DNA from 3 places in the Amycolatopsis dongchuanensis genome. Region 1 is predicted to be linked to each of the others. Evidence: riboswitches for the same ligand, from Rfam matches in the RefSeq annotation. Region 1 holds a riboswitch; each other region holds the start of a gene.
What was found. A riboswitch is a leader RNA that binds a small molecule or an ion and turns the genes downstream of it on or off. The one in region 1 is predicted to bind S-adenosylmethionine.

Region 1 (4,689 bases):
CAAGTAATGCCGACGCCAGCCTACTGCTTGAGGGGAACTCCATGACAACCACACTCGCGGCCCCCGAGGGGGCCAGAACCGACCAGCGCCGGTGGTGGGCGCTGGTCGCGATCGGACTGGCCCAGCTGCTGGTCATCGTCGACACCACGATCGTCAACATCGCACTGCCGTCCGCCCAGCACGAGCTGGGCATGTCCGACGCCGCCCGGCAGTGGACGATCAGCGCGTACACGCTGGCCTTCGGCGGCCTGCTGCTGCTCGGCGGCCGGCTCGCCGACCGGCTCGGCCGCAAGAACACGCTGATCGTCGGCGCGATCGGGTTCGCGCTCGCGTCGGCCGTCGGGGGCGCGGCGAGCGGACCGGGCATGTTCATCGCGGCCCGCGCGGCGCAGGGGGTCTTCGCCGCGATGCTCGCGCCGTCCACGCTCTCGCTGCTCACCGTCACCTTCACCGAGGCGAAGGAACGCGCGAAGGCCTTCGGCATCTTCAGCGCGATCATGATGTCCGGCGCCGCGCTCGGGCTGCTGGCCGGTGGCGCGCTCGCCGAGTACCTCGACTGGCGCTGGTGCCTGTACGTGAACCTGCCGCTCGCGGCCGTCGCCGCCGTCCTCGGCTGGTTCGTGCTGCCGAAGGTCGAAGGGCACCGCGAGACGAAGCTCGACTGGATCAGCGCGATCCTCGGCAGCGGCGGCATCGTCTCGCTGGTCTACGCGCTGTCCGAGGCCGCGACCCGCGGCTGGGGTTCGGGGCTCGTGCTCGGCTTCCTCGCGGCCGCCGTCGTGTTCGTCGTGGCGTTCGTGGTGCGGCAGACCAGGGTTGCGAACCCGCTGCTGCCGCTGCGGATCCTCGCCGACCGCACCCGCTCGGCCGGCTACCTGACGATCGCCGGTGCTTCGTTCGGCATGTTCGGGATGTTCCTGTTCCTGACCTACCAGCTGCAGGCGATCATGCACTACAGCCCGTTCCAGGCGGGGCTGGCGTTCCTGCCGTTCCTGCTGGGCAACGTGCTCGTCTCGACGCTGCTGTCGCGGCGCCTGCTGCCCAGGACGGGCCCGCGGCCGCTGCTGGTGATCGGGCTGCTGCTGATGGGCGCGGGACTGGTGGTGCTGACCCAGCTGACCCCGGACTCGTCCTACTGGGGCCTGATCCTGCCGGTCGAGCTCGTGGTCGGCGCGGGCGGCGGGTTCGCGATGCCCGTCGTCATGAACACCGCGACCGCGGGGGTCGAGGCGCGGGAATCCGGGGTGGCGTCGGCGTTCATCACCACCTCGCAGCAAGTGGGTGCCTCCCTGGGCACGGCGTCGCTGAACACGATCGCCTCCAGCGCGACGGCGTCGGCCGCCGGACTGGGCACCGTCGGTGCCACCGTGCACGGCTACGCGGTCGCGAACGGCTGGGGTGGGGCGATCGTCGCCGCCGTCGCCATCGGGGTGGGGGTGCTCGTCGGGCCGAAGAAGGCCTGACGAGCAGAAGCCGCCCCACAGGTGGGAGGACCTGTGGGGCGGCTTCGCCTGTCTCAGGCGGCGACGAGGTGCTTCGCCGCGCCGGTCAGGTGGGTGACGTGGGCACCGTGCTCCGCGATCCACGCCAGCGCCGGGTCGGCCTGCTCGCCGCGGACCCCGACGCGGAAGCGCGCGACGGGGGTGTCGCCGATGCGGGTCAGCCCGCCGCCGATGGTCGCCAGCTCGACGTCGAACCGGCTCGCGGCCTCGGGCAGCAGGGCGCCGACCGCGGCGAAGCCGATGAGCACGACGTCCGCGGCCCGCTCGTACGCCGCGAGCTGCGACTGGGGGGTGTCGATGGCGGGCAGCAGGGTGTCGGCGATCCGGCTGCCGGGGTCGGTCAGCAGGCCGAGCAGGTTCCCGTGCTCGACGACGCGGCCCGAGTCCAGCACCGCGACCTGGTCGCACACGCGGCGCACGACCCCGCCGTCCTGGGTGGTGAGCACGACCGTCACGCCCAGTTCGGCGCGGGCCCGGTCGAGCACGGTGAGCACCGAGCCGGCCTCCTCGGGGGCGATCCCGCCGGTCGGGTCGTCGGCGAGCAGCACCGCGGGGCCGGTGGCGAGCGCACGGGCCAGCGCGACGCGGCGGCGCTGCCCCTCGGTCAGTTCACCGGGCTGCAGCGTCGCGCGCTGGGTCAGGCCGACGAGGTCGAGCGCACGGCCGACGCGGTTGCGGCGCTGCGGGCCGTCGACGCCGAGCTGCTCCAGCGGGGCGGCGACGTTGCCTGCGACGGTGCGCTCGGCGTGCAGCGGCGCGGCGCCGTCGAGGACGGCGACCTGGCGGCGCACCTCGCGCAGCCGACGCCCGTCGAGCGCGGCGGTGTTCAGCCCGTCGAGCCGCACCGTGCCGCGGTCCGGTTTCTCTTGCAGGGCAACGACCTTGGCGAGCGTCGACTTACCGGCACCGGCCGGGCCGACGACCCCGTACAGCGAACCGGCCCCGATCTCGAGGCTCACGTCGCGCAGGGCGAGGACGGGGGAACTCTTGCCGGGGAAGGACTTGGTCAGGTTCTCGACAGTGATCAACGAAAGCTCCATGGTGTGTGCGCGCGTCGCGAAGAACCGTCCACAGAGGACGGCGGCGGAAGAGAGGATCGAACTCAGCGAAGAGAACGGTCAGCGACGACACGCACACACGGTGCGACGGCACTCATCGACGACCCGGCGCCTGGTGAGCATTCGCGTGCGGTACACAGGTTCCTCCATCGATCCTGGCGGTAGCACCTGCCCTCTCGGGGGGTGGTTGCTGCGACTTCGGCGAGCCAGGTCTCTCAGTCGCTCGGGATGGATACCCTCAAAGTAGAACGGATGTCCTGTGTTCCGCGCAAGTATCCGGGGTCAGATCACACCGCCGGTTCACACGGACGGCAGAGTCTGGGCCAGCCGCTTCGCCCGACCGCCACCCCCCACGGTGACGCTACGCGACGCTGTGTCGTCGCTCCGCGATTTGCGCAAACTCACGGACGGTCAGCTGCTCGCCGCGAGCACCCGGATCGACGCCAGCCGCTTGGAGCAGCTCCCCCGCGCGAGCGGCGGAACCCGCCCACGAAGCGAGTGCGGCCCGCAACGTCTTGCGCCGCTGGGCGAACGCCGCGTCGACGACGGCGAAGACCGCGTCCCGGTCGGCCGACGTGACCGGCTCGGCGGCGCGCTCGAAGGAGACCAGCGCGGAATCGACGTTCGGCACGGGCCAGAACACCGACCGCGGCACCGCGGCGACCTTGCGCGCCGTGCCGTACCACGCGAGCTTCACGCTCGGCACGCCGTAGATCCGGCTGCCCGGCCCCGCCGCCATCCGGTCGGCGACCTCCGTCTGCACCATCACCAGCGCGCGGGCCAGCGACGGCAGCTCGGCGAGCAGGTGCAGGACGACGGGCACGGCGACGTTGTACGGCAGGTTCGCGACGAGCGTCGAAGGCGGCTCCGGCAGCTCCTCCGCACGTAGCCTGAGCGCGTCCCGCTCCAGCACGGTCAGGCGCGCCGCGTCCCCGGGCGCCCGCTCGGCGACCGTCTCCGGCAGCCGCGCGGCGAGCACGGGGTCGATCTCGACGGCCGACACGCGGGCGCCGGCGGCCAGCAGACCCAGCGTCAGCGAGCCCAGTCCGGGCCCGACCTCCAGGACCGCGTCCTCGCCCGCGACCCCGGCCAGCTCCACGATGCGGCGCACGGTGTTCGGGTCGTGCACGAAGTTCTGCCCGAGCTTCTTCGTCGGCCGCACGTCCAGCTCGGCGGCCAGCCCGCGGATCTCGGCCGGACCGAGCAGTGTCGTCACAGCCGGACAGCGTACCGGCAGGCCCCGGGAACGCCGCCGGGCGCCACCCGCGAGGGGTGGCGCCCGGCGAAGAGGCGAAAGGGAGGGAAGGGGTCAGGCGCGCTGCCCGCAGATCGGCCAGGCGCCGTAGCCGCCGCGGTCGTCGCGGACCTTCTCGGCGATCGCGATCTGCTGCTCGCGGGTCGCCTGGCTCGGCAGCGGCGCGTACGCCGTGCCGCCGTAGGCCGCCCAGGTCTGCTTGTCGAACTGCAGGCCGCCGTAGTAGCCGTTGCCGGTGTTGATCGACCAGTTGCCACCGGACTCGCACTTCGCGATGCGGTCCCACACCGAGCCGTCACCGCTGATCGTCGGCTGCTTGGTGCCGACGCGGACGATCTTCGGCTTGGCCTCGGTCAGCACCTTGACCGACAGCTGCTCGCGCGCGGTCTCCTGGCCGTTGCGCTTGGTGATCCGGTAGGTCACCAGCTGCTTGCCGGGCGTGCCCTGGTCCTGCACGACCTGCTTGCCCGCGTCCAGGGTGTTGTCCTGGACCTGCTGGACCGGCGGGTCGATGTCCTCTTCCTGGTTGATCACGGAGATGCCGGTGCGGCTGATGTGCACCTCGGCCCCGTCGGTGAGCTTGAACTGCAGCCCGCCCTCGACCTGGTCGTCGGGGCCGAGCGACAGGTTCTGGTCCCTGAGGAAGTCCGCCGCCGTGATCGCGGTGGTGGTGACCTGGCGGGGCGCGGCGTCCCCGTCGTAGACCGTGACGTGCTTGAGCGTGTTGATGGTGACCGTCGAGCCCGACAGCGGCAGCTCGGCGGTGGGGGCCATCGAGAAGAACGTGCCCTGGCCGAACTTGCCGCTCAGGCCCAGCTGGTCGAGCGCCTCGGCGAGCGTGTCGGCGCGGACCCAGGACTCCTTGGCCTCGCCG
Region 2 (4,689 bases), on a different contig from region 1:
CCTCGTGCACCACCCACGCCAGCAGTTCGGCGACCCCGATGTCGCGCGCGTGCCCCGCGATCAGCCGCCTGCTGCGCTCCCGTGCGTCGTACCGCTGGCGGCCGTCGAGCACCCGCACCGAGGAGAACAACGCCCCGGCGGCCAGGCAGCCGAACACGCCGGTGCGCCAGCCCAGTTCGCGTTCGGTCACCGCGTGTGCCAGGTCGTGCGGCACCCGCGACTTCCGGTCGTACGACCGCATTTCCAGTGTCACGCCGTCGTCGCGGTGCACCAGCGTGAGCGCACCCCGCGGCGACGGGGAGAAGACGACGAGCACCGGCTCAGCATCCCCGGCGGGTCCGCGCCGGTCCACGGGTTTTTCCGGCGGTTCTATACCCTTGGGTGCGCGGAGGGGAGGTGGCGGTGGCGGAACTGCCGGTCGTGCTGGGGCTGGGCGCGGCCGTGCTGCTCGCGGCCGTGCTCGCCGTCCGGCTGTCCACCAGGGTCGGGCTACCGTCGCTGTTGATCTACCTCGGGTTCGGCGTGCTGCTGGGCGAGGCCGGATTCGGCATCCAGTTCTCCGACGCCTCGCTCACCCAGTCGCTCGGCCTCGCCGCGCTGGTGCTGATCCTCACCGAGGGCGGGCTGACCACCCGCTGGTCCTCGGTGCGGCCCGCGCTGTGGCAGGGCATCACACTGTCCACAGTGGCCGTCGGGTTGAGCATCGCGATCACCGGCGCCGCACTGCACTGGCTGCTGGGCCTGGACTGGCGGATGGCGCTGCTGTGGGGCGCGGTGCTCGCGTCCACGGACTCGGCCGCGGTGTTCTCGGTGCTGCGCAGCGCGGGCATCCCGCGCCGTCTCGCCGGGGCGCTGGAGCTGGAGTCCGGTATCAACGACGCCCCGGTGTACATCGTCGTGGTGGTGCTGGCGGAAAGCACGCGCGTGGACTGGACGCTGCCGCTGCTCGTGGGGTACGAGCTGCTCGCGGGCCTGGCGATCGGCGCGGTGCTCGGGCTGGCCGGCGGATGGGCGCTGCGGCGGGCCGCGCTGCCCGCCACCGGCCTGTACCCGCTGGCGACGGTCGCGGTGTGCGTCGTCGCGTACGCCTCCGGCCAGTTCGCGCACGCCTCGGGACTGCTGGCCACGTACGTCGCCGCGCTGGTGCTGGGCAACGCCCGGCTGCCGCACCGCTCGGACACCCTGTCGTTCGCGGAGGGCATGGGCTGGCTCGCGCAGATCGGGCTGTTCGTGCTGCTGGGCCTGTTCGCCTCGCCGGAGCGGCTGCTCGACGCCGTGGTGCCGGGGCTCGTGGCGGGTGCGGTCGTGCTGGTCGTCGCGCGGCCGCTGTCGGTGCTGCTGTCGCAGCTGCCGTTCCGGGTGCCGTGGCGCGAACAGGTGTTCCTGGCGTGGGCCGGGTTGCGCGGGGCGGTGCCGATCGTGCTCGCGATGATCCCGCTCGCCACCGGGCTGCCCGGCGCGGAACGGCTGGTGGACGCCGTGTTCGTGCTGGTGATCGTGCTGACGCTGGTGCAGGGCACGGCGCTCGTCCCGGTCGCGAAGGTCCTCGGGCTCACCGGCGGCGCCGAGCCGAAGGAGATCGAGGTCGACGCCGCGCCGCTCGACGAGCTGGACGCGGCGTTGCTGCAGGTGCGCGTCCAGCCCGGTTCCCGGCTGCACGGCGTGTACCTCAACGAGCTGCGGTTGCCGCCGGGCGCTTCGCTGAGCCTGATCGTGCGGGACGGCACCAGTTTCACGCCGCAACGCGACAGCAGGCTGCAGGAGGGCGACCAGTTGCTGGTCGTGGCGACGGAATCCGCGCTGCAGCACGCGGAGCAGCGGCTGCGGGCCGTGGACCGGGCGGGGCCGCTGGCCCGCTGGCGCGGTGAGACGGGGCGTTGATCGGAGTGGAAACCGTCGGCTAGAGTGTCGGCATAGGTCATGAGTGCCAGCGCGTAGCCCCGGCTTGCTGGCCGGCAACCCTCCGACCGCGGTGGGGTGCCCCGGGTGAGGACCTGGCCCGCCGCGCGGTGCGGTGGGCAAGCGCGGGCCCCTCGTGGGTCCTGGACCCGCCGAGGAGGCGTCATGACTCTCGCACTCGACCCCGTCGTCCGCACCACCGTGCCGGCCACCCTGAACACCCGCGTGCCGCTGGTGACCGGGGAAACCGTCGAGTACGCCAACCTGGACCACGCCGCGAGCGCGCCGTGTCTGGCGGCGGTCCGTGACGCGGTGGACGAGTTCCTGCCGTGGTACGCGAGTGTGCACCGCGGCGCGGGTTTCGCCTCGCAGGTGTCCACAAAGGTCTACGAGCGGGCACGGGACGCCCTGCGGCGCTTCGTGGACGCCCGCTCCTCCGACGCGGTGATCTTCACGCGCAACACCACGGACTCGCTGAACCTGCTGGCCCGCGCCGTGCCGCGGCACACCTCCGTGGTGCTGTTCGACACCGAGCACCACGCGGCGCTGCTGCCGTGGCGCGGGCCGAACGTGCGCCGCATCGCCACCCCGCGCACCCGGCTCGCCGCGGTGTCCGCTGTGGACAGTGCGCTCGCGGAGTGCCCGGAGGGGCCGCGGCTGGTCGTGCTGACCGGGGCGTCCAACGTCACCGGCGAACTGCTCCCGGTGCGCGAAATCGCCGCGGTGGCGCGGAAGCACGGTGCACGCGTCGCGCTCGACGGTGCCCAGCTCGCGCCGCACCGCCGGATTTCGCTGCGGGAGCTGGACGTCGACTACGTGGCGGTGTCCGGGCACAAGCTGTACGCGCCGTTCGGCGCCGGTGCCCTCGTCGGACGGGCGGACTGGCTGCGGGCCGCGGCCCCGTACCTCGCCGGTGGCGGCGCGACGAAGAACGTCACCGAGGGCGGCGTGGTGTGGCACAGCGGCGAGGAGCGGCACGAGGCCGGATCGCCCAACACCGTCGGCGTGTACGCGCTCGGTGTCGCGTGCGAGCAGCTCTCGGCCGACTGGTCCGCGGTGACTGCGCACGAGGAGGAGCTGCTCGGCCGCCTGCGCCGGGGGCTCGCCGCCGTGCCGGGGCTTTCGGAGCTGCGGCTGTTCGACGACGACGGTGACCGCGTGGGCACGGTGAGTTTCGTGGTCGAGGGGTACGAGCCGGGCTGGCTCGCGGCCGTGCTGTCCGCCGAGTACGGCATCGGCGTCCGCGACGGCGCGTTCTGCGCGCACATCGCGACGCGGCGGCTGACCGGCGGGCAGGCGGCGCTGCGGGTGAGCCTCGGCCTCGGCACGACCGCCGAGCACGTCGACCGCCTGGCGCTCGCGCTGCGGCAGATCACCGCCCGCGGCGCCAGGTGGACCTACGGGAAGCCGGAAGGTCGCTGGGCGCCGACACCGGACCCGCGTGCGGTGCCGTCCTTCCTGCGCTGAGTACCCTCGCCCCGATGACTGGGGAACGTCGGGCCGCGTGGTTCCCACCGGCCCTGCTGGGGTTCGCGTTGCTGGCGGCGACCGCGTGGGAGCTGCGCTCGCCGCGGCCCTGGTTCGCCTACACCTCCCTCCAGGGGTTCCACCCGGTGCGGCAGCAGCAGTACCTGGTGGGGGTGCCGTACCAGCAGTTCCTGCTGACACCGCCCGCGCTGCCCAGCGCGTGGCGGTGGGGGACGCCGTGGCAGCTGGCGGTCGCGGTCGCCTTCCTCGGCGCGCTCGTCTGGTACCGGCGGCGGATCGGGTCGCCGGGCCGCGTCGTGCTGACCGGCGTGGCGGGGCTCGCGGTGATCGCGTTGTCGACCGGGCTGGCCGCCGCCACCCGGTCGGCCGACGGGCAGGTGCTCGCGGCGGCCATCGGTGCTCCGCTCGGTCTGCTCGGGTTGTGCGCCGGTGCGTGGGCGGTGGTGCGGCCGGGGAGCCGGGTCGCGCTGCGGACGTGCCTGGTGTGCCTGCCGCTCGCGGCCTACGCGCTCGGGGCGGCGCTCAGGGCCGAGCTGGTCGACCCGGTGACGGCGGCGCTGGGCCTGGCCGCGCTCGCGTGGCTGCACCGCAGTGTCGTGCTGGCCGTGGTCGTGGCCGGGTTCCTGCTGGCCGCCGTGGCGCTGACCGGCAGCCCGCTCGGCCTGCTCGTGCCGGGGGCGGTGGCGCTGGCCGGGGCGCTGGCCGTGCTGGTCAGTGCCGGGAGGACAATGGCGGCGTGAGCACCGAACACCAGTCGCAGCCGGAGGCAGAGCCGGCCCCGTCCGCCCCGCCCAAGCGCCGCGTGGTGCTGCTGGCCTGCGTGGCGGTGGCCGCGCTGGCGCTCGACATCGTCACCAAGGCCGTCGTGGTGTCCACTTTGGAGGGTCACGCGCCGGTGCGCGTGCTCGGCGGCCTGGTGTACCTGCAGCTCGTGCGCAACTCCGGGGCCGCGTTCTCGATGGCCACCGGGCTGACGTGGGTGCTGGCGATCGTCGCGATCGGGGTCGTCGTGACGCTGATCTGGTTCGCCGGGCGGCTGCGCTCGCCGGGCTGGGCGATCGGGCTGGGGCTCGTGCTGGCGGGCGCACTGGGCAACCTGGTGGACCGGATCTTCCGCGCGCCCGGCCCGCTGCGCGGCCACGTCGTGGACTTCATCTCGGTCTTCGCGCCGAACGCCGAGGTGTGGCCGGTGTTCAACGTCGCGGACTCGTGCATCTGCGTCGGCGGGGTGCTGATCGTGCTGCTGTCGCTGCTGGGGCGCGACTACGACGGCACGAGGCGGGGCAAGAAGTGAGCACGCGG
Region 3 (4,689 bases), on a different contig from region 1:
GTTGCCGTGTGGCATTCCGCCAGGGAGGAAACCCGGTCCGCCGGGGCCACTGAGACGCGGCAACGAGATCCGCCGAAAAGATCAAGGAGCGCCAGCGTGGCCAACATCAAGTCCCAGATCAAGCGTATCCAGACCAACGAGAAGGCGCGCCAGCGCAACCAGTCGATCAAGTCCTCGGTGAAGACCGCGATCCGCAAGTTCCGCGAGGCCGCCGAGGCCGGCGACAAGGAAAAGGCGATCGAGCTGCAGAAGGCCGCCGCGAAGAAGCTGGACAAGGCTGCCAGCAAGGGTGTCATCCACCCGAACCAGGCCGCGAACAAGAAGTCCGCGATCGCGAAGCGCGCCAACCAGCTCTGAGCTGCCTGCCGCTTTCTTTCCCGGAAGCCCGCCATGCGTCATGCGTGGCGGGCTTCCGCGTTTTCGGTGCAGTGGCGACCGGGAGCGTGAACAGGGGCTGCCGTTTCGCGCGGGTCGCGGCCGTTCGCAGCGGCGTCCCGGCTCAGCGCGCTTGGGGAGCATCAGCCAGGTCATGGCGTCGCCGCATGCCGCCGTCCCCACCGACCGCAGCCTTCCCCGCTCGGGCGCCGTCGCTCCCGCAGGGCCACCGCCGTCCGGGCCAAGCCACCGTCGCTCCGGCAGACCGCGGCCGTCCCCACAGGCCCCACTCGCGTAAGCCGCCGCTCCAGGCCCGCCAGCCACCGTCATCTCCGCAAGGTGCCCACCGTTCCCACGGCCCACGGCCTCAGCTCACGCCCCCGCGGGGTCTCGCAACCATCTCCGTCTTGCGGGTCGCCCCGTCTCCATGCCGCGTCAGCGCAGGTCGCGGGCCTCGACGAGGTCCAGGACCGCTCGTTCGAGCGCGTAGGACGGGTCGGCGGCGGCGCCCTTCACCTCGGCGTTGACGCGCGCGACGATCGCCATCGCCTTGTTCAGGCCCTCCGCGCCCCAGCCGCGCGCCTGACCTTGGGCTTTGCGGATCTTCCACGGCGGCATGCCCAGCGCACCGGCCATCTGGTTCGGGTTGCCGCGACCGGCAGCCGACACGCGCGCGATCGTGCGCACGGCGTCGGCGAGAGCGTCGGCCACCAGCACGTGCGGGACACCGATCTGCATCGCCCAGCGCATGGACTCCAGCGCCGCCGCCCGATCCCCCGCAACGGCCTTCTCCGCGACCGCGAAGCCCGTGACGTCGGCGCGGCCCCGGTGGTAGCGGCGCACCGCGTCCTCGTCGACCTTGCCGCCCGAGTCCGCGACCAGCTGGGCCGCCGCGGAGGCGAGCTCCCGCAGGTCCGAACCCACCGCGTCGATCAGCGCCGCGACGGCGGTCGCGTCGATCCGGCCGCCCGCCTGCCGGATCTCGTTGCGGACGAACGCCTCCCGCTCGGCGGGCTTGGTGATCTTGGGGCACTCCGTGACCTGCGCCCCCGCCTTCCGGAGCGCCGCGGGCAGCGCCTTGGCGGCCTTGCTGCGGCCGCCACCGGTGTGCACGACGACGAGGACCACCCCGTCGGCAGGGGATTTCACGTACGACAGCACCGCGTCCGCCAGCTCCTGCGAGATGTCCTGCGCGGCGTCGAGCACGATCACCCTGCCCTCGCTGAACAGCGAGGGGCTGACCAGCTCGGCCAGCGCGGGCGCGGTGAGGTCCGACACCTTGGTCCGCGTCATGTCGGTGGTCGGGTCGACCAGGCGGGCCGAGTCGAGCGCGGCCCTGATCGCGCGCTCGACGAGCAGTTCCTCTTCGCCGAGGACGAGGTGCAGCGGCGACGTGGTGGTGGCTGGCGAGGTCACCTCACGATCCTGCCACGGTGACGAAGCCCGCAGGGGCATGGCGTCGGCAGCCGACGGTGTCGTATGTTTGTAACGGCCGCGTTGCACGCGCCGCGGCCCTGACAACCGAATACCGCTCATCCAGAGGGGCAGAGGGAACGGCCCGATGAAGCCCCGGCAACCGGCGTCAGCCTGTCATCTCGATTCCGCGAGGTAGCTGACGACCACGGTGCCAATTCCGGCCCGCGTCAGCGGGACAGATGAGGAAAGGAACCTCGCGATGACCGCAGCCCTCAGCTCGACCTCCACCCAGCGCACCGTCGACCTCGGCCCCGCCGTGGAGCTGGTGTCGAAGGAGGAGGGCCACCGCCAGCCGCTCGCGCCCGAGTTCGTCTCCGCGGAGGACTTCTCGCCCCTCGAGGTCGCCTACGACTTCGGCCGGGTCCGCCGCGAGGACATCGAGTCCGGCCCCCGCAACATCTGGCGCTACAAGAAGCTGCTGCCGGTGCCCTCGAACGTCGAGGAGATCCCCAACACCGAGCCGGGCTGTACGCGGCTGGTGCGCGCCGACCGGCTCGCGAAGGCCTTGGGCCTCAAGCGAGTCTGGGTCAAGGACGACACCGGCAACCCCACCCACTCGTTCAAGGACCGCGTCGTCGCCGTCGCGCTGGCCGCGGCCCGCGAGTTCGGGTTCGACACCCTCGCCTGCCCGTCGACCGGCAACCTGGCCAACGCCGTCGCTGCGGCCGCAGCCCGCGCGGGCTGGCAGTCCGTCGTGCTGATCCCCTCCTCCCTCGAACGCGCCAAGATCCTCACCACCGCCGTCTACGACGGCAACCTCATCGCGGTCGACGGCAACTACGACGACGTCAACCGGCTCGCGACGCAGCTCGCAGCCGAAAACGAGACGTGGGCGTTCGTCAACGTCAACGTCCGGCCGTACTACTCGGAGGGTTCGAAGACGCTGGCCTTCGAGGTCGCCGAGCAGCTGGGCTGGCGGCTGCCGGAGCAGATCGTCGTGCCGATCGCCTCGGGTTCCCAGCTCACCAAGGTGGACAAGGGCTTCCGCGAGCTGGGGTCGCTCGGCCTGGTCGAGGAGACCCCGTACAAGGTCTTCGGCGCCCAGGCCACCGGCTGCTCCCCCGTTTCGACGGCGTTCCGCAACGGCCACGACGTGGTCCAGCCGGTGAAGCCGAACACCATCGCCCGCTCCCTCGCGATCGGCAACCCGGCCGACGGCCCCTACGTGCTCGACACCGTCAACCGCACCGGCGGCGCGATCGAGGACGTCTCGGACGAGGAGGTCGTCGAGGGCATCCGGCTGCTGGCCCGTACCGAAGGCATCTTCACCGAGACCGCGGGCGGGGTCACCGTCGCGACGACGAAGAAGCTCATCGAGACCGGCAAGCTCGACCCCGAGGCGGAAACCGTCCTGCTCATCACCGGTGACGGCCTGAAGACGCTCGACGCCGTCGAAGGCCGGATCGGTCCTAAGGCGACGGTCCCGCCGTCGGCCGACGCGGTCCGCGCCGCTCTGCAGAGCTGAGTTCACTTTCCCCTGCGCACCACCGCCAATCCTCCGTTGTCCGTCACCACGGCAGCGTCGCCGTCGGTGTCGGTGCGGGCGACCAGCGCACCACCCGCGACGAGTGAGTCCACTGTGGACCTGCTCGGGTGGCCATAGCTGTTCCCCGCGCCGACACTGATGAGCGCAAGCCGCGGCGAGACGGCCGAGAGGAATGCCGGCAACGAGAACCTGCTGCCGTGGTGGGGCACCTTGAGCACTTCCGCGTGCAGGTCGGTGCCCGCGGCGAGCAGATCCCCCTGAGCCAGCAGCTCCACGTCACCGGTCAGCAGGACGCGCCCGGCGGGCGTGACAGCCCGCAGCACGACCGAGGCGTTGTTGATGTTCGTGCCGTCCGCGTCATCTCGTTCCTGTTGCGGACCGGGGTAACGCGGTCCGATCACCTCCAAGGACAGCCCGGGCCAGTCGAGCCGCCGGCCGAGTTCCAGTTCGAGCAGGGGCACCCCGTGGCGCCCGGCGATCTGCGCCACCTGGCGCCACGCCCACGCCGGCATCCGGCCCGGCCCCACCGCGACCGCCCCGACGGACCTGCCGTCGAAGACGGACTCCAGGCCGCTGATGTGGTCGGCGTGCAGGTGGCTGAGCACGACCAGCGGAACCCTGTCGACACCGAGCCTCGCCAGGCATTCGTCCACCGGCCCCGGTTCGGGCCCGGTGTCCACGACCACGGCACGCCCGGGTTCGGCCGTCGACAGCACCTCGGCGTCCCCCTGCCCCACATCGCAGGCCACCATCGACCAGTTCCGTGGCGGCCACCCCGGCGCGATCACGCGGACCGGCACGACCACCAGCAGCACGCACACCAGGACGAGCGCGAGCCCCACTCGCAGCCGCGGCCGGCGCAGCAGCACCACCAGCACACCCACGGCGAGCAGCGCGAGCACGCCACCCCACCAGCCGCCGGGCCACGGCAGCACCGCTCCCGGTACCCGCGAGGCGTGCCGTGCGACCGCCAGGAGCCAGTGGGCCTCCGGCCCCGCCGCGAGCGCCGGTAGCCGCGCCGCCGCCGGCCAGAACGTCGCCAGCACCGCCGTCACCACCCCCAGCACCGTCGCCGGAGCGACCACCGGTGCGGCGAGCACGTTCGCGGCGATCGAGACGACGCTCACCTGCCCCGCCATGCCCGCGAGCACAGGCGCGGTGACCAGGAACGCGGCGAGCGGAACGGCCAGGCCCTCCGCGATGCCCGGCGGCACCCCGCGCGTGCTCATGGCCTCGACCCAGCGCGGGGCAAGCAGCACCAGCCCAGCCGTGGCGAGCACCGACAGCGCGAAACCGAAGTTCACGGCCATCGCTGGGTCGTAGACCACCAGGACGCACACCGCGATGGCCAA

Region 2: linked by a shared signal. The riboswitch ahead of ABFX51_RS27720 (aminotransferase class V-fold PLP-dependent enzyme) and the one ahead of ABFX51_RS38835 (methionine ABC transporter ATP-binding protein) in region 1 are both predicted to bind S-adenosylmethionine.
Region 3: linked by a shared signal. The riboswitch ahead of thrC (threonine synthase) and the one ahead of ABFX51_RS38835 (methionine ABC transporter ATP-binding protein) in region 1 are both predicted to bind S-adenosylmethionine.

Annotation. Positions count from the first base shown of each region.
Region 1 is NZ_BAABIB010000171.1:33,094-37,782, forward strand. Features, by position in the region: gene ABFX51_RS38830 (MFS transporter) at 42-1,463, shown strand; gene ABFX51_RS38835 (methionine ABC transporter ATP-binding protein) at 1,517-2,530, opposite strand; SAM riboswitch class I at 2,704-2,795, opposite strand; gene rsmA (16S rRNA (adenine(1518)-N(6)/adenine(1519)-N(6))-dimethyltransferase RsmA) at 2,922-3,776, opposite strand; gene ABFX51_RS38845 (resuscitation-promoting factor) at 3,870-4,689, opposite strand, start outside.
Region 2 is NZ_BAABIB010000106.1:30,199-34,887, reverse strand. Features, by position in the region: gene ABFX51_RS27730 (hypothetical protein) at 1-352, opposite strand, end outside; gene ABFX51_RS27725 (potassium/proton antiporter) at 403-1,881, shown strand; SAM riboswitch class IV at 1,917-2,031, shown strand; gene ABFX51_RS27720 (aminotransferase class V-fold PLP-dependent enzyme) at 2,065-3,366, shown strand; gene ABFX51_RS27715 (hypothetical protein) at 3,381-4,127, shown strand; gene lspA (signal peptidase II) at 4,124-4,681, shown strand; gene ABFX51_RS27705 (RluA family pseudouridine synthase) at 4,678-4,689, shown strand, end outside.
Region 3 is NZ_BAABIB010000005.1:97,289-101,977, reverse strand. Features, by position in the region: gene rpsT (30S ribosomal protein S20) at 97-357, shown strand; gene holA (DNA polymerase III subunit delta) at 811-1,791, opposite strand; SAM riboswitch class I at 1,905-2,037, shown strand; gene thrC (threonine synthase) at 2,051-3,316, shown strand; gene ABFX51_RS00800 (ComEC/Rec2 family competence protein) at 3,319-4,689, opposite strand, start outside.